2 linked regions of the Acetoanaerobium sticklandii genome follow. The protein of the gene in region 2 interacts with the protein of the main gene of each other region in a pairwise test. Links are inferred from orthologs where the notes say so. Each region holds a gene or a part of one and is shown on either strand. Other genes may lie near its edges.

Evidence for each region.
Region 1: the proteins of def (region 2) and CLOST_RS00275 interact in binary tests that used the Escherichia coli proteins (3 or more experiments, as listed by UniProt). The link is inferred for Acetoanaerobium sticklandii from one-to-one orthologs.

The regions. Positions count from the first base shown.
Region 1 is NC_014614.1:17,822-26,785, reverse strand. Bases 5,325-8,141 are described here. They hold CLOST_RS00275 (aspartate-semialdehyde dehydrogenase), read right to left. Parts: upstream 7,317-8,141; coding sequence 6,333-7,316; downstream 5,325-6,332. Other genes in these bases: CLOST_RS00280 (hypothetical protein), read right to left, coding at 5,839-6,264; aspS (aspartate--tRNA ligase), read right to left, coding at 5,325-5,371. Also shown: Asp-tRNA(Asn)/Glu-tRNA(Gln) amidotransferase subunit GatB, read right to left, coding at 275-1,702; Asp-tRNA(Asn)/Glu-tRNA(Gln) amidotransferase subunit GatA, read right to left, coding at 1,695-3,170; more of aspS, read right to left, coding at 3,269-5,324.
Region 2 is NC_014614.1:1,972,835-1,982,772, forward strand. Bases 6,603-9,347 are described here. They hold def (peptide deformylase), read right to left. Parts: upstream 8,332-9,347; coding sequence 7,873-8,331; downstream 6,603-7,872. Other genes in these bases: CLOST_RS09370 (DUF116 domain-containing protein), read right to left, coding at 6,603-6,938; fmt (methionyl-tRNA formyltransferase), read right to left, coding at 6,931-7,866; priA (replication restart helicase PriA), read right to left, coding at 8,460-9,347. In the rest of the region: rsgA (ribosome small subunit-dependent GTPase A), read right to left, coding at 1-502; pknB (Stk1 family PASTA domain-containing Ser/Thr kinase), read right to left, coding at 524-2,491; CLOST_RS09350 (Stp1/IreP family PP2C-type Ser/Thr phosphatase), read right to left, coding at 2,514-3,257; dual-specificity RNA methyltransferase RlmN, read right to left, coding at 3,273-4,298; 16S rRNA (cytosine(967)-C(5))-methyltransferase RsmB, read right to left, coding at 4,352-5,656; CLOST_RS09365 (zinc metallopeptidase), read right to left, coding at 5,732-6,421; more of CLOST_RS09370, read right to left, coding at 6,423-6,602; more of priA, read right to left, coding at 9,348-9,938. UniProt on the Escherichia coli protein: Removes the formyl group from the N-terminal Met of newly synthesized proteins. Requires at least a dipeptide for an efficient rate of reaction. N-terminal L-methionine is a prerequisite for activity but the enzyme has broad specificity at other positions.

The sequences.
Region 1 (8,964 bases), 2.0 Mb from region 2 along the record:
TAATTATGACAAACACGAACATTAATCAATATTATCCGTTTATAGTTTAGAAAAGTTATAAGATAGATTATATATACTAAGGACTCATTTTACAAGTATTTTTGAACAAAAATAATAAGTTTAATCATAAAATTTTGTTTTTATCTATACTCGTTTTAGTTCTGTTTTATAGGAAAACATTTTTCTCTTTGCAAGTTGATGATTTTTTTTGCAAGATATAGCTATCTTTATTTAGCTTTTCATAGCTGTCCATTTTATAATAGCATTGTATTTTTTACTTAGTGATTAGCTCGCTCAAAATCTTAGCTGTAAGACTTGGACTTGCCTTGCCCTTTGTTTGTCTCATCACGCTTCCTACTAAAGCTTGGAAAGCTTTCTCCTTGCCTGCTTTATATGAGCTTACTATATCTTCGTTTTCTGCTATGAGCTTTGATATTATACCTTCAAGTAAAGCTACATCTGTAATCTGACGCATATCTTCTTTTTCTATTATCTCATCTACGTCTTTATCGCTCTTCCATAGAAGCTCAACTATTTTCTTTGCCATGCTTTGACTGATTACATCCTCTTCTATGCGCTTTGCTAATACTCCAAGCTTTGAAGGTGCAAATGGAATCTTTTCTGCTTCTTCTTCCTTGCCAAGAAGTCTAAATACTTCGCTGAGCATAAGGTTAGCTACCAGCTTTGCACTACCTTCTTTTACTGCCTCTTCATAAAAATCTGCTATAAATTTTTCTGATACTAACTTATCTGCTTCATAAGCTGTAAGGCCGTAGCTATCCATATAAGTTTTCTTTCTTTGATCAGGAAGCACTTCTATTGAGTCTTTAATCTCTTTTAGCTTTTCTTTTGTTATAACTATAGGAGCAAGATCTGGATCTGGGAAGTATCTATAATCATGTGCATCTTCTTTAGTTCTCATGCTAAATGATTTGCCTAGCTCTTGGTCCCATCTTCTAGTTTCCTGAATTACTTCATCTCCTGATTCTATCACTTCAATTTGTCTTTTGAATTCGCTTTCTATGGCTTTTACTATGAAGCTAAAGGAGTTTAGGTTTTTCATTTCTGTACGAGTTCCTAGAATTTCGCTTCCCTTTTCTCTTACTGATAAATTGACATCACAGCGAAATGAGCCTTCGTTCATCTTGCAATCTGATATTCCTGCGTACATTATTATGGATCTTAGTTTTTGCAGATAGGCTTTAGCCTGAGCAGCACTTCTTATATCTGGTTCAGACACTATTTCAATAAGTGGAACTCCTGCTCTGTTGTAGTCTATAAGAGAGCCCCCATCAGTATGGATTAGCTTGCCTGCATCCTCTTCTATATGAATTCTAGTTATTCCTATCTTGTAGTTTTCATTTTCTTCTTCTATTTCTATATATCCATCGTGACAAAGTGGAAGGTCATATTGAGAAACTTGATAAGCCTTTGCTAAATCTGGATAGAAATAGTTTTTTCTATCTTGCTTTCCTCTAGGAGTGATACTGCAGTTAGTAGCTATACCTGCTTTCACTGCATAATCTACAACTTTTTTATTTAGTACTGGAAGACTTCCTGGAAGTCCCATGCAAACTGGGCAGGTCTGAGTGTTTGGACTTGCTCCAAATTTTGTACTGCATCCGCAAAATATTTTCGTGTTTGTATCTAGCTCTACATGGACTTCTAGTCCAATTACCATTTCATATTGTTTTTTAGCCACCGTATACCCCTCCTGTCTTTGTGATTTCAGTTTTATATGCCTGTTCATAGTTATAAGCAGCTCTTAAAAGAGTGTCCTCAGAAAATGTGCTTCCAATAAGCTGCATCCCTACAGGAAGCTCCTCCTTATCGAATCCACAGTTCATAGAAAGCGCTGGAAGTCCTGCTATGTTTACAGGCACTGTATAAATATCTCCCATATATGCCTCTACTGGATCTGTTCTCTTCTCTCCTATTTTATAAGCTGTAGTAGGTGCTACAGGAGATAGTATCATGTCATAATCCTTAAATATCTCATCATAAGACTGCTTTATAAGAGTTCTTACTTTTAGAGCTTTTTTATAATAAGCATCGTAGAATCCAGAGCTAAGAGCATAGGTTCCTAGCAGTATTCTTCTTTTTACTTCTTTTCCAAAGCCTTCTTGTCTAGATTTTTTATATAGTTCCTCCAAAGATGCATATTCATCTGTTCTGTATCCATACTGGATAGAGTCAAATCTAGCAAGGTTTGATGAGGCTTCAGCTGATGAGATGATGTAATAAGCTGATAGTGCATAGTCTAGATTTTTTATTTTTACATCCTCTACTATAGCGCCTAGCTTTTCAAATTTTTCTGCAGCTTTTAATATGCTCTCTTTTACGTCTGATTGAACTCCCTGCTCGAAAAACTCTCTAGGAAGAGCTATTTTCATGCCTTTTATATCTTTTTTTATCTCTGTTTCATAGCTAGGCTTTTCAAATTTCACACTAGTGCTGTCCTTTGCATCGTGTCCTATAAGTACCTCTAAGGTAAGCGCTGCATCTTCAACGTTTCTAGCTATAGGTCCAATTTGGTCTAAGGATGAAGCAAAAGCTACTAAGCCGCTTCTAGATACTGAGCCATAGGTAGGCTTTATTCCTACTGCCCCGCAAAAGCTTGCTGGCTGTCTTATCGAGCCACCAGTATCAGAGCCTAGAGCTACTAGTGCCTGATGAGATACAACTGAAGCCGCTGAACCTCCTGAGCTTCCACCTGGTACTCTTGATATATCGTGAGGATTTGTGGTTATTTTATAATAAGAGTTTTCTGTAGAGCCACCCATTGCAAACTCATCTAGGTTTACTTTACCTAGCATTATGGCATCCTCACCTTTTAACCTTTTAACTACCTCAGCATCAAATGGAGACATATAGCCCTGCATCATCTTTGATGCACAGGTTGTAGGCATATCCACAGTACACATATTGTCCTTTAATGCCATTGGCATTCCTGCTAATCTTCCAAGCTTTTCACCGTTTTTTCTTTTAGTATCTAAAGCTTCAGCTTGTTTTACAGCCTCTTTGTTTATATATAAATAAGCTCCTATTTTATCATCTACCTTTTCAATCTGAGCTATATATGACTTAGCTATATCTACACTTGATATTTCACTTTTATCTAGAGCAGATTCCAGCTCCTTTATCGACATATCTATAATTCTGGTTTTCATAATCCACCTCGTGACTTTCTATTTAAATTTAAGCTTGATTGTAAGCTTCGTTGTAAACAAATGGTAAGCACATGCAATTTATATTATTTCCAAGCTTCCTATTCTATGATTTGAGGAACAAAGAAGCATCCTTCTTCCTTTGTTTTAGCATTTTTTAGAAGTTCATCTCTATCGTAGGATTTTTCTAGTTCATCTTCTCTAAACACATTGCACACTGGAAGTATATGATCTAGTGGCAAAGTATCAGAAGTATCGAGCTTTGAAAGCTCATCTGCAAAAGCTATAATATTACTTAGGTCTTCACTTAGACTCATTTTTTCAGATTCATCTAAATGAATTCTAGCAAGGTCAGCTACATACTCTATAGTTTCTTTTGTCACAGCTGATTTTGACTCAGATTTTTTAATTACTGCTCCTTGAGCTTTTGTATATAGCTCAAGCTCACTCAGCTGGTCGTCACTAACTGTCGATGGAGAGCTTATCATTACGCAAGAGCCGTCTCTCATCTTAGGAAAAGCTATTACCTCTCTGATTGATGATGATCCAGTAAGTAGCATCACTAATCTGTCTATCCCAAAAGCAAATCCTCCATGAGGCGGTGTTCCGTATTCAAAAGCTTCTAGCATAAAGCCAAAACGCTCCTTTGCTTCTTCCTCGCTAAATCCAAGTAGCGAAAACATTTTTGCTTGCAATTCCTGCTCATGGATTCTTATGCTTCCACTTCCAAGCTCTACTCCGTTTAGCACTATATCATAAGATTTTGCTCTAACTAGTCCTGGGTCACTTTCCATAAGTGCAAAATCCTCATCCTTTGGCATAGTAAATGGATGATGCATTGCTACATAGCGTTTTTCTTCTTCTGACCACTCAAGAAGAGGAAAATCAGTTACTACTAAAAACTCAAAATCATCTTTTTTTCTCAGCCCTAGCATATCTGCAGCATCTAATCTTAGTCCTCCAAGTATCTTATAAACTGCTGACTCCTTGTCAGCACAAAAGATAATGAGATCTCCAGGCTCTGCCTGCATTTTATCTAAAATACTATCCATTTCTTCTTTTTTGAAGAACTTGGTCAGTACAGATTTAAGCTCTTTATCTTGACCTATAGCTATCCATGCCATTCCTTTTCCGCCATAGCTCACAGCTTTTTCAGTTAACTCTTCTATTTGAGTTCTTGTAAAGCTATCTCCACCTTTTACATTTATGGCTTTTACTATGCCAGTAGAGTTTGCAATCTTAGAAAAAACTTCAAAGCTACAAGTCTTTGCTATATCTGTAAGATCCACCATTTCAAATCCAAATCTCGTATCTGGCTTATCTGAGCCATATAATGACATTGCTTCATCATAGGTCAGTCTTCTAAATGGGGTTTTAAACTCTCTTTTTAGTACATCACTGCCTATCTTGCTAAATAAGTGCTCTAGTAGCTCAATTACATCTTCTTGATCCACAAATGATAGCTCCATATCTAGCTGTGTGAACTCAGGCTGTCTATCAGCTCTTAAATCTTCATCTCTAAAGCATTTTGCAACCTGGAAATATTTATCCACTCCCCCTACCATAAGTAGTTGCTTATATATCTGAGGTGACTGAGGCAGAGCATAAAATGTCCCTTTGTCCATTCTGCTTGGTACTAGAAAGTCTCTAGCTCCTTCAGGAGTACTCTTGGTTAATATAGGAGTTTCAACTTCTAGAAAATCCTGCTCTATAAGATAATTTCTAACTGTAGATATAACTTGTTGTCTCATTTTTAGATTCTCTAGCATAGCAGGTCTTCTAAGATCTAGATATCTATGTGTAAGTCTCAATTCTTCCTTTACTAAGCTAGCATCCTCTATCATAAAAGGTGGAGTTTTTGCTTTTGAAAGTATTCTAACCTCGGTAGCCCTTATATCTATAGTTCCAGTCTCTAGGTTAGGGTTTATAGTATCCTCATCTCTTTTTTCTACTCTTCCTTTAATTGCAACAACATATTCACTTCTTATTCCTTCAGCTTTTTCAAAATCTTCCTCTGAAACATTTTTCGCATCTATAACTACTTGGATGATTCCAGTTTTATCTCTTAAATCTAAAAATATTACGCCTCCTAAATCTCTTCTTCTTTGTACCCATCCCATTACTATTTGATTAGTATCTATATCCTTTTCTCTTAATACGTTACAGTATACTGTTCTTTTTAATCCAGCCATAAATTCAGCCATTTCATTTCCTCCTTAAAAATATTCATATATTTATGCAAATAAAAAAACCTTCCATCCCTATACAGGGACGAAAGGTTAATAGACTTTTCGCGGTACCACCCAGATTGATTCACTTAATGAATCCTCCTCATTCGATACGGACAATAAATGCTGTCGATATCTACCAGATATAACGGTCTGGCTCCGACTAAGTCTACTCACTCAAGGCTTTCGGTTAGCAACTCTGAGATGTTCTTCAATCAAAAATCCGTACCGCTTTCTCACCATCTGCGGCTCTCTGTAACTACCAATCTGATTTACTCTTCTCTTCATAGTCTTTTGGGAAATATTAAATTTAAATGTTGAAATTGATTATAGGATAGATTTCAATTAGTGTCAACACATAAAAATTTAATTTTTCATATTAAAACAATGAGATTATAGAAACATAAAGTTATGCTAGCAAATAAATTAATTTAAATTTCAGGCTAATTTTTAAATTTTATAGGCATCGTTTTAATAGCTGCCACTATAATCATCAACGAAACTACAACAATATCTATCCATATAGATAAATTTAATACTAGGCTAGATATGAGATAAATAAAGCCTTTTATAAATACATTTCTGAATTTTTCTAAATGAGCTCTAGCATATTCTTTTCGAACTTCTGAGCTAGCATCTTTTGCCTCTTTAAAGCTAGGACCACCATTAATCCAATACACATATTCTCCATGATAAATAATTAGAATCAAACCATATACAGATAGCATAAGCATCGCTAAAGTTACAGCTATTTCTATTTTATCTGTAAATTCACTTAACAAAATTGATGGAAGGGTTAATATAATTGGGAAGCTAATCATCCAAGCAATAAGAGGCTTATAGGTCTTCTTATATTGTTCTTCACTCATTATAGAACTCTCCTATACAATGACTTTGAAATAAAAATTGTGGAACTGAGTTCCACAATTTAGTTATTTTATAAAAATAATTCAGCTATCTGAACAGAATTTGTCGCAGCGCCTTTTCTAATATTGTCTGCCACTACCCACATATTCAATCCGTTTTCTATACTGAAATCTCTTCTTACTCTACCTACAAATACTTCATCTTTTCCTTCTGCGTGTATAGCCATAGGATATATATTATTTTTTACATCATCTACAACTACTACTCCATCAGTTGATTTAAGAAGTGAAAATACTTCATCTAGCTCAAAAGGCTTTTCAAACTCTAGATTAATAGATACACTGTGAGAGTATTTTACTGGCACTCTAACTGTTGTAGCTGTAACTCTTATACTTTCATCCCCTAGTATCTTTTGAGTCTCCTTAATCATCTTAATTTCTTCTTTAGTGTAGCCATCCTCATTAAAAACATCTATATGTGGAATACAATTATAAGCTATAGGATGAGGATATTTTTGAGGAGGCTGACCTTTCATGCCTTCTTCTAAATCTTTTATTCCTCCAACGCCTGAACCTGATACTGACTGATATGTAGAATAAACAATCCTTTTAATTTTAAATCTTTCATGAAGCTTAACTAAAGGAACTACCGACTGTATAGTTGAGCAATTAGGGTTTGCAATAATTCCACTTTGCCATTTTACATCATCTGGGTTTACCTCTGGTACTATAAGAGGAACATCTTTATCCATCCTCCACGCACTACTGTTATCTATAACTACTGTACCTTTTGACTTTGCTATAGGAGCATAAGTTTTACTAACATCTCCTCCAGCTGAAAATAGTGCTATGTCAATTTTTCTATCAAATGAATGCTCATCTAATTCTTCTACCGTATATTCTTTATCACAGAAGGTTATCTTCGTTCCCTTTGACTTTCCTGATGAGAATAAATATAGATTTTCGATAGGAAAAGTTCTTTCTTCTAGTACTTTGAGCATCATTCTTCCTACCATACCTGTTGCTCCTACTACTGCTACGTTAAATTTTTTCATGATATTTCCTCCTGTGTCTGAAATTTTAGCATTTTGCTATACTTGGATATGTCTTATCCTGCAAAAAGTTTATTAAGTAGTATACTAACACCGTTTTTTTATTAAATCAACATATTTTTAATTAATAGCCACTTAATTTTTCAAATTTCTTCCATTTTGATATCATGCTTATATATACTTATCTTCTATTTCTTATCTCTTAATAGTAATATACTTGATTCCACCTATTTTTTGCATTAAAAAACCACAGAATATGATTTCTGTGGTTAGTCAATTGGCTACGTCCTACTCTCCCGGGACCCTGCGGTCCGAGTACCATCGGCGATGAAGAGCTTAACTGCTGTGTTCGGGATGGGAACAGGTGTATCCTCTTCTCTATAATAGCCATATTGTTAGTGTTTGCACACTAAAAACTGCATATCATAATCCTAAGTTAGGTCAAGTCCTCGACCTATTAGTACTCTTAAGCTCAATACATTACTGCACTTACACCTAGAGCCTATCAACCAGGTAGTCTTCCTGGGGTCTTACCCTTGCGGAGGGAAATCTTATCTTGAGGTTGGCTTCGTGCTTAGATGCCTTCAGCACTTATCCATTCCGCACGTAGCTATCCAGCTGTGCCACTGGCGTGACAACTGGTGCACCAGAGGTGCGTCCATCCCGGTCCTCTCGTACTAAGGACAGATCCTCTCAAATTTCCTACGCCTGCGACGGATAGGGACCGAACTGTCTCACGACGTTCTGAACCCAGCTCGCGTACCACTTTAATGGGCGAACAGCCCAACCCTTGGGACCTACTACAGCCCCAGGATGTGATGAGCCGACATCGAGGTGCCAAACCTCCCCGTCGATGTGGACTCTTGGGGGAGATCAGCCTGTTATCCCCAGGGTAGCTTTTATCCGTTGAGCGATGGCCCTTCCACGCGGTACCACCGGATCACTAAGTCCGACTTTCGTCCTTGCTCGACCTGTATGTCTCGCAATCAAGCTCCCTTTTGCCTTTACACTCTACGCACGATTTCCGACCGTGCTGAGGGAACCTTTGAGCGCCTCCGTTACATTTTGGGAGGCGACCGCCCCAGTCAAACTGCCCGCCAAGCAGTGTCCCAGATGAGGATTCACTCATCGTGGTTAGAATCCAGATAGTACAAGGGTGGTATCCCAAGGATGGCTCCAGCAAAACTGGCGTCCTACTTTCAAAGCCTCCCACCTATCCTGTACATATACTACCTAAATCCAATGCTAAGCTACAGTAAAGCTCCATGGGGTCTTTCCGTCCTGTCGCAGGTATCCGGCATCTTCACCGGAATTACAATTTCACCGAGTCTGTTGTTGAGACAGCGCCCAAATCGTTACGCCTTTCGTGCGGGTCGGAACTTACCCGACAAGGAATTTCGCTACCTTAGGACCGTTATAGTTACGGCCGCCGTTTACTGGGGCTTAAGTTCAGTGCTTCGATTGCTCTAACACATCCCCTTAACCTTCCAGCACCGGGCAGGCGTCAGCCCCTATACTTCACCTTGCGGTTTAGCAGAGACCTATGTTTTTGGTAAACAGTCGCTTGGGCCTATTCTCTGCGGCCTCTTCATGCGTTAACACTAATGAGGCACCCCTTCTCCCTAAGTTACGGGGTAATTTTGCCGAGTTC
Region 2 (9,938 bases):
GGCCAGCTATTACCGTTATATTATCTTTAAACTCGTCTTTTATCTTTTGAAAATCTAAATCATGCTTTACACTTGCAGCAATAACCGTGTAACCTGCTCTTTCATAGATTTTTACATAATCTTCATATTTTCCTTCGGTATCTAAATCTACTTTATTAAAGCAAATAGTAATATCAAGTCTTTCTCTTTCTGCAAGAACTATGAATCTGTCTATTAGTGAAAGATTTGGCTCAGGGCTTTTTACAGCAAAAATCAATAGAGCCTTCGTTACATTGGCAATAGGAGGTCTGAACAAATAGCTCGACCTCTCTTTTACACTTTCAATCATGCCTTTTTTTGTCACAGGGTCCACTACCGTCATTTCTACCACATCGCCTATGACTGGGCTTATGCTATCTTTTCTAAATATACCTCTCGCTCTGCATTCATATACTTCATTATCTTCGTAATTTTTAACATAATAAAAACTCGATAGACCTTTTATAATTCTTCCTGTTTCCATCCTCCACATCTACCTCACTTTTTAAAAAGCTACTTGTTGGGTTGTATAATATTGACCATCTATATATATTTCATAGTCTTTTGTTTCGCCATTTTTACCTATTATATCCACTATTAATATTCCATTTAAGTCCGCTGGTCTAATAGTTTGGTTATATACTACAGCTCCTGTCGATAAATCCTTTATCTGAAGTGCAACTGTTTCTTTTTCAGGAAGCATGATAGCCATGCTAGTTTTAATTGTTTGAGGTTGCTCCTCTTTTTCTAGTCTATTTATTACTAGATTAATTTCACTGCCTTTTTTTGCTTCAGTATCTGCTTTTGGAATCTGCGATAATACTACTCCATCTTTTTTAGATTTATCTTCGTTATAGCTTAGTTCTCCCACTTTAAAATTTCCTATATTGGCTTTTGCATCCTCTAAGGATTTGCCAACAAGGGATGGAACCATTTCAAGTATTTCTTCTGGTCCTCTGCTAACTTTCAGCTTAATAATGCTTCTTTCCTCTACGTTTTCTCCAGCGGCTGGCGATTGCGAAAGAATAATATCTTCTTCCTGATCAGTAAATTCATACTCTACAGCCTCCTGCAGATTTTTTGACTCAAGTAATTCTAGAGCCTCTGTAAGCTTCATCCCTTCAACACTGGGTACACTTACAGTTTCAGCTAATGCTTTAGAGATGACAACTTTTATGGTCTCTCCTTCGTTTACTTTTACTCCCACAGTTGGCTCTTGTTTAGAAATAGTTCCCTCTGCGTATTTACTATTTGGTTCCTCAGATATCATTTCTACTTTAAGACCTAGCTTTGTAGCTTCTTCCTCAGCTTCTTCTAGAGTTTTTCCAAGAAGTGAAGGTGTATCTATCTTATTGGATGAGAAAATACCAAAGACATTTGAAGGTAGAAGTTCTCCTCCTGAGAATATAAATACAGTTGCTAAAAACACAAGCGAAGCTACCAAAGCTGCAATTATCGCAAAAATGGACATAGTCTTAGAATGCTTTCGTTTTGGCTTTCTATCTGCTATTTTTGATTTTTTATTTGATTTCATGTCAATTTCCTCGTCATCATAATCTTCCTCATAATCATCTGAAAAGTCCAGCTCTTGATGCCCAAAAAGTATTCTCTTAGTTTCAAAATCCTCTTCTCTTTCAATAAAATTATTTATAGGCTTCTTTTGCTCTAAACTAGAAATATCTGCAACTAGTTGCTCTACATTCTTGTATCTTCTATCTACATTACGTTGAGTCATTTTCAAAATAAGATTCTGAGCATCCTGTGACACGTTTGCAAAATCTTCTTCACCTAGCTCAACCTTACTGTGGATATGCTTCAGAGCAACATTTACAGGTGTTTCTCCGCTAAATGGAAGCTTTCCTGTAAGAAGTTCATATAGGACTATTCCAAGTGAATATATATCACTTCTCTCATCCATATATCCCCCTCTTGCCTGCTCCGGAGAAAAATAATGAACTGAGCCCATAACTGCCCCTACACTGGTAATTGTAGAGCTATTTACAGCCTTTGCAATTCCAAAATCTCCTACTTTAACCATATTGTCTTTAGTTATCATAATATTGTGTGGCTTGATATCTCTGTGGATAATTTTCTTACTATGAGCTTCTGATAAAGCTAAGGCTATCTGTTTTACGATATTAATAGCTCTTTGTTCATCTAAAGCTCCTTCTTTTTTAATGAGCTCTTTTAAATTTATTCCATCAACATACTCCATTACTATGTAAGATATGCCATTGTCCTGACCTACATCATATACATTTATAATATTAGGATGATTAAGGCTTGCTGCAGCCTGAGCTTCATTTTTGAATTTGTTAACAAATTCTTCGTCAGTTGAAAACTCATCCTTTAAAATTTTTACTGCAACTATACGATTTAGTATCTGGCATCTAGCGGTATAAACATTTGCCATCCCGCCTTCTCCTATTTTTTCCATCAGCTGATATCTATTTCCTAAAACTTTATTATTCACTGTTTCACCATCTTTCACGATATTATAGGATAACACAAACTATTGTTATATTATCTTTTCCACCCTTTTTATTAGCTAATTCCACAAGACTGTCACAACAATTTTGTGGATTGATGCAGGTTCTTAAAATATTTTGAATCTCAGAATCATCGACCATATTGGTTAGTCCATCACTGCATAGGATAACTATATCTTTTTTCTGAAGCTCTTTATGATAAAAATCTACTCTTACACTTTTGTCGGTTCCTACAGCTCTAGTGATTACATTTTTTTGAGGATGAGTTCTTGCATCTTCGGGCTTTATTACTCCTTGCTTAACCAATTCCTGTACATATGAATTGTCAACAGTGAGCTGATGCAAGGTATCCTCTCTAAACACATAAGCCCTACTATCTCCAACATTAGCTACAATTAAGTTATTTGAATTTATAATAGCTGCTATTAGGGTAGTTCCCATACCAGCAAATTGATCTTCTTTATTGGCCTTTTCATAAACGAGCTTGTTTGTTTCATAAAAAGCTCTTGATAGCATTATTTTTAAATCTCCTACGCCCTCGGCATTATCTTCTAAATGTCTAAAAACGTAGGTTTTTAATTTATCAATAGCCATTTTACTGGCTACTTCCCCCTTGTTATGGCCACCCATTCCATCAGCCACAGCAAAAAAACCAGTCTCCTCACCTTGGATTATAAGAGTTTCTGCATGACAATAATCTTCGTTAGTAGGTCTTTTCATTCCACAGTCAGTTATAAAAGAAAAATCCAAGTTTATCACCCTTTTCTAATCAACAATGCTTCGTCTTAGCTGGCCACACGCTCCATTTATATCTTTTCCCATCTCTCTTCTGACAGTTGCTTCTATGTGATTGCTTTTCAAAACACTAAGAAAAGCATTTATTGCAGCTTTGTCTGGCCTTTTGTATGTACGCTCTTCAACTGTATTTACTGGTATTAAATTTACATGGCACAGCATGCCTTTTAGTAGCTTCGATAATCTGTTTGCATCTTCGTTTGAGTCATTTACACCTTTTATAAGTGCATATTCAAAGGTAACTCGCCTTTTTGTAGTATTTGCATAATCTTTTGCTGCCTTTATAACCGAATCAATAGGATAGGCATTTTCTACAGGCATAATGATTTTTCTTTTTTCATGAGTGGTCTCATGAAGTGATATGGCTAAGTTTATTGGATATCCTAATTTTGCAAGTTCATTAACCTTAGGCACTACTCCACAAGTAGATATAGTTATATGTCTATAGCCTATATTCAGAGAATCCTCTTGGTGTACTATATCTAAAAACTTAATTAGGTTATCAAAATTATCAAGTGGTTCTCCACTTCCCATCATTACAACATTAGATATACGTTCTTTTACATCATTTTGAACAGCAAGAATCTGGCCTATCATCTCTCCTGCAGTAAGGTTTCTAACTAGTCCATCTATAGTTGATGCACAAAAACTGCATCCCATTAAACATCCCACTTGAGAGGATATGCAAATTGAAAGCCCATGCTTATATCTCATTAGCACTGCTTCTATTATATTTTTATCATCTAACTGGAGCAAATATTTTCTAGTACCATCAAGTTCTGAAGTAAGCACCTTATATACCGACACCTTAGAAATATATAAGCGCTCTTTTAACTTTTCCTTGAGTACTTTTGAGATATTTCCTATTTCATCAAAAGATGAAATTCCTTGGACTAGCTTCGGGTAAATTTGCTTAGCTCTAAATTTCTGTTCTCCAAGCTTAACAATTTCTTCCTCTAACTCACTAAAGGTTAGAGATAATGCATCTGATTTCATAATTTACCTTTCTGTAACAAATTACCATTATTATATACTAACATATAAACATATTATACTGATTTATTAATATCTTTTTTGAATTTTGCTATAAAAAATCCATCTGTATTGTGAATATGTGGGTAAAGCTCCTTTGGCTCTTCTTCTAAATAAAACTCTTTATTATTTTCTAAAAATTTATCCACTATTTCTATATTTTCTTTCTTCTCAAGCGTACAGGTGCTGTAAACAAGGCTTCCTGTATCCTTAAGATATTTTGAAGCATTTGATAAAATCTGATATTGAATTTCTGGTAGCTGGTTTACATCTTCATAAGACTTATATCTGATTTCTGGTTTTCTTCTTATTATACCAAAGCCTGAGCATGGTGCATCTACTAAAATTTTATCATATCTATTAGTCATCTCTTCATTAAAAACAGTAGCGTCCATAACTCTAGCATTTATAATGTCAACCCCAAGCTCAACTGCTCTTTTTTTAAGCATTTGAATTTTATGCTCAGATATATCCATAGAGTCAAGCTGACCTTTATTTTCCATTAGGTCCGCAATATAGAACGACTTTCCTCCTGGTGCACTGCAGATATCTAAAACAGTATCTCCTGGTAAAGGATTTAAAGCTTTTACAGCAAGCATGGAAGATAAGTCCTGAATAACAAAGCCTCCCTTTACAAACAATGGATTTGAGCCAATATTTTTCATTCCACTAATTTCATATGCGCTATCTATTATATCATTTTTCTTTGAATATATACCTTGCTGTTCAAGATTTTCAAATAGTTCAGCTTCTGTGCTTCTTAGTTTGTTAAGCCTAATAAACAAACTTGGTTTTTCTAGCATGCTACTTAATAATTGCCTAGTAAATTCTTCTTTGTAGATTTTCAAAAATCTTCTAGCTATATACTCCGAAATTGAAAATTCTATAGATAGAGATTTTGCTTTATCTGAAATCTTGTCTGTATATTCGGCCTTTCCTTCTTTTACTCTCTTTCTCATTACTGCATTGATAATCCCTGCACTTCTATTATCCACTTTTTTTATAAGCTTTACACTTTCATCTACTGATGCAAAATCAGAAACACTGTCCATAAATTCAAGCTGATAAAAGCCCATTTCTAAAACTGTTTTAGCTTGTTTGGATAGCTTACTTGCTCTCATATCAAGAAACTGCTCAATCTGATAATCCAAATAAATTAATCTACTCAAAGCTCCATAAACAAGCTCAGTAACAAATCCCTTTTCTCTGTTATCGATAGTATTTTTATTAAAGGCTTTGTTTATTGAAATATTAGAATAAGCTTTGTTATACTTCACATCGTATATTATATCATATGCTATTTTTCTGGCATTATTGCTCATAATTGCTCCTTTATGAATACTGTTACTCATTTTATAATTATATTATCATATTCAAAACAAAGGACCAGCAAAACGCTAGTCCCTAGAACGCTCTCTTAATAATAGTAATCTAACAAGTTGGGCTACTGCTGTAGCTGTAGCTGCCACATAGGTAAGAGCTGCTGCATCTAAAACCTTTTTACTATGAGGAATTTCTTCTCTAGTTAGTACTCCTACAGATTCTAATTCATCTAGTGCTCTGCTACTTGCATTAAACTCAACTGGCAAAGTTACAATTTGAAATACTACTGAACCTGTAAACAGTATAATCCCTATATCAATCAATCCAGTAAATGACAAGAATAAACCTGCTAAAATAAATAGCCAAGAAAGATTAGATGCAAAGTTTACAACAGGCACAATTGCATTTCTAAAACGAAGTGGGGCATAATCTCTTGCATGCTGAATAGCATGACCTACCTCATGAGCTGCTATAGCAGATGAAGAAATAGAATTTCCTCTGTAAACCATATCAGAAAGTCTTAATACCCTAGTTCTTGGATCATAGTGATCTGATAAGGTTCCTCTTATATGCTCAATTCTTACATCAGTAAGACCGTTTCTATCTAAAATGGCTCTAGCCGCTTCTGCTCCAGTGTAGCCTTTTTGACTTGCTATCCTAACATATTTTTCGTATGTTGATTTAACTTTGCTTTGTGCATACATAGCTAATATTATAGCTGGAATCAGTACAATCATAGTGCTGTCAAAATAAGGATAATACATCCTAATCTCCTCCTAAATAAAACAATATTGCTTCTTCAAGTTTTTTTATATCTACCTTAGTATCTATACAAGGGCCGTTTGGTCTATCATTCAAAATGCCTATTACATCCATTTCTCCGACGTCGACTATTCCACTAGTCAAATCTCTTTCACAGGCTACAGCTATTATTCCCTTTGGTCTTATATCCACTATTGCTCGCCTTGCAAGGGTTCCACCTGTAGCTACTACAACACTTACCCCGTATTTTTCACAAACAGCTACAATCTCAGCTATATCACATTTTTTACATCTTTTGCAGTTGTATATATTTGTTGTGATTCTTATGTCACAGCTTTGAAGCTGAAGGCAATGAGGTAATAGTACTAGAATTTCATTTGGCTTTAAATGAAATTGCTTACTTCTTGTTTTTTTATTGCTCATATCTATCATTTTTTTTCTTAGGTGATTTTTATCTATACCAAGCAAGTCAACAGTTCCTTCTAAAAGAGGATAAGCTTTTTTCAAAAACTTACTCATAGCCAAGTACCTTTCCTATTTCTAATACATTCCCTTTTAGAAATTCACCTACTGGCATTCTTTTTTTGCCGCTAATTTGTATTTCTTTTATCCTTACAATATAATCAGCAGATGCTATATCAATGCCTTCGCTTGACACAGCTATTATAGTTCCCGGTTTTTCTTTAGATTGCTTATCTAAAACAACTGGAGCAAAGAGTTTAAACACTGCACTATCATAAAGAGTGTAGGCTGATGGCCAAGGATCAGTTCCTCTAACTAAATTAGATATGGATTCTGCTGACCTATTCCAATTTATTTTCCCTAGCTCTTTTGTCATTATAGGTGCATAGTTTGAAATAGAATCATCCTGTTTTTCAGGAACCAGTTCTGTATTTATTATAGCTTTTAAAGTATCTGCTAAAGTTTTCTTTCCAGCAATTGCAAGCTTATCATGAAGTGTAGAGGCTGTATCCTCAGGTGTAATTTCAACCTCATTTTTTAAAAGCATATCTCCCGTATCTAGGCCTTCTTCCATATACATTGTAGTAACACCTGTTTTTTTCTCTCCATTAATTATAGCAAAATTAATCGGAGCTGCCCCTCTATACTTAGGAAGAAGAGAAGCATGTACATTTATACACCCATATTTAGGAAGCTCTAAAATTTCTTTGGGAAGAATCTGACCAAAAGCAACAACAATTATGAGGTCAGGTTTTACTTGCTTTATCTTTTCAATAGCTTCACTGTCTTTAATTCGCTCTGGCTGAAACACTTCTATATCATGCTCTAGAGCAACTAATTTTACTGGTGGAGATGAAAGCTTTTTACCTCTACCTTTTGGTCTATCTGGCTGAGTAACTACTAAAGCTATTTCAAAATCGCTTTCATATAGTGCTTCAAAGGATGGAATAGCAAATTCAGGTGTTCCCATAAATATAGCTTTCATCTGCATCTACTCACTTTCGTTTAAACTTCCTTCTACCTTGTCCTTAAACAAAATTCCGTCTAGGTGATCAATTTCATGACAAATAGCTCTTGCGAAAAGCTCCTCAGCTTCAACCACAAATTCATTCATATCAGTATCATAAGCTTTGGCTTTTACATAATACGGACGAGTAACACAGCCAAATTTTCCTGGTAGGCTAAGACAACCTTCATCATCAGTTTGTTCTCCGCTAGACTCTAGAATTTCTGGATTTATCATCACTATAGGACCATCTCCTACATCTATAACCACTACTCTTTTAAGCACTCCAACCTGTGGAGCTGCAAGTCCTACACCATCAGCTTCATACATAGTATCTATCATGTCTTCCACTAACTCTAAAATCTTATCATTGATTTTGTCAACAGCGCGAGATTTTTTTCTTAGTACCTCGTCTCCATCAGTTCTAATAATTCTAATTGCCATTTCTTACCTCCATAATTTTTAAATAGTTTATCCAACTTGCTATAAATATAACAAAATATTATAGTTTTATAAGCAATTCCTCGATTACAAAGTATTCTTAACTATAGTTTATACCCTATCTATAGAATTTATACCATATTGATAGGATTTATATCAACTGAAGCATTTACATTGTCTAGAAGAACTACACTTCTTTTTTCTGTAAGTATATAGTTTATTATACTCTTAATTAAATGAATTTCAACTTCACTATCTTTTATTAAAATCTGCCATCTGTATTTATTTTCTATTTTATTTACAAGACAAGGAAAAGGTCCCATAATATTGACATTATGAACAGACTTTTTCTTTAAATAAAAAATAATTGCATCCTTAATTTGCATACTGCTATTAGCTGCATTTTGCTCATTTACACTGCTTACAAGTACTCTGATTATATTACTGTATGGAAGATAACTGAAGTTTTCTCTTAATTTTATTTCTTCATTATAAAACCCTTCAAAATCATGATTTAAAATGTATTTAAGAACATAATTATCAGGAGAAAATGTCTGAATTAAAACCTTTCCATCTATATCCCCTCTGCCTGCTCTCCCGCCGACCTGCTCAATAAGGCTAAACATTCTCTCATAGCTTCTAAAATCTGGAGCATTTAAACCTTGGTCAGCATTTATAACCCCTACTAAGCTCACCATTGGAAAATCCAAGCCTTTACCTATCATTTGGGTTCCAATAAGTATCGCTCCTTTAGTATGCTTAAAAGCTGAAAGTATTTCGCTATGACTGTTTTTTCTGCTTACAGTGTCTTTGTCCATTCTAAACACCTTAGCCTCTGGAAAAAGCTCCCTTACCTCAGCTTCAATTCTTTCAGTTCCTATTCCAATATCTTTCATTGTACCTTCATTGCAGCTTTCACATGATTTATGAAATGGAATTTCAAAACTACAATAATGACATCTCAAGGTTTGGTTTTTCTTATGATAAGTAAGAGAAATATCGCAGTTTTTGCATTTTGGTACATGTCCACAGCTATCACAGCTTAAAAAATTCGCATATCCTCTTCTGTTTAAAAACAGAATTACCTGCTCCTTTTTTTTCATAGCCAAACTTATTTTAGTTTGCAGGCTAAAGCTCAAAAAAGACAAATTTCCTAGTTTCGCATCTTCTTTCATATCTATTATCTCAATCGAAGGAAGAGGCTTGTTATTTGCTCTTTTATTCAGCTCAACTAGCTTATATTCCTCATTTTTTGCTTTGTAATATTGCTCTATTTTTGGGGTTGCTGAGCCCAAGATTACTGACACAGCTTGAAGTTCATTTAATTTACATGCTACTTCTACGCTATCATATTTTGGGTTAAGCTCAGACCTATATGCATCCTCATGGCACTCATCTATGACTATCAGTCCTAGATTTCTAACTGGAGCAAATAAAGCAGAGCGAGCTCCTATAACTACTGGAGCGTCTATATTTTCTATCTTTGACCATTCGTCATATCTTTGCCCTACACTAAGGTGACTGTGAAGGACAGCTACCTTTGCTTTGAATCTTGCTGTAAATCTAGCAATGGTTTGAGGAGTAAGTGAAATTTCAGGGACTAATACTAT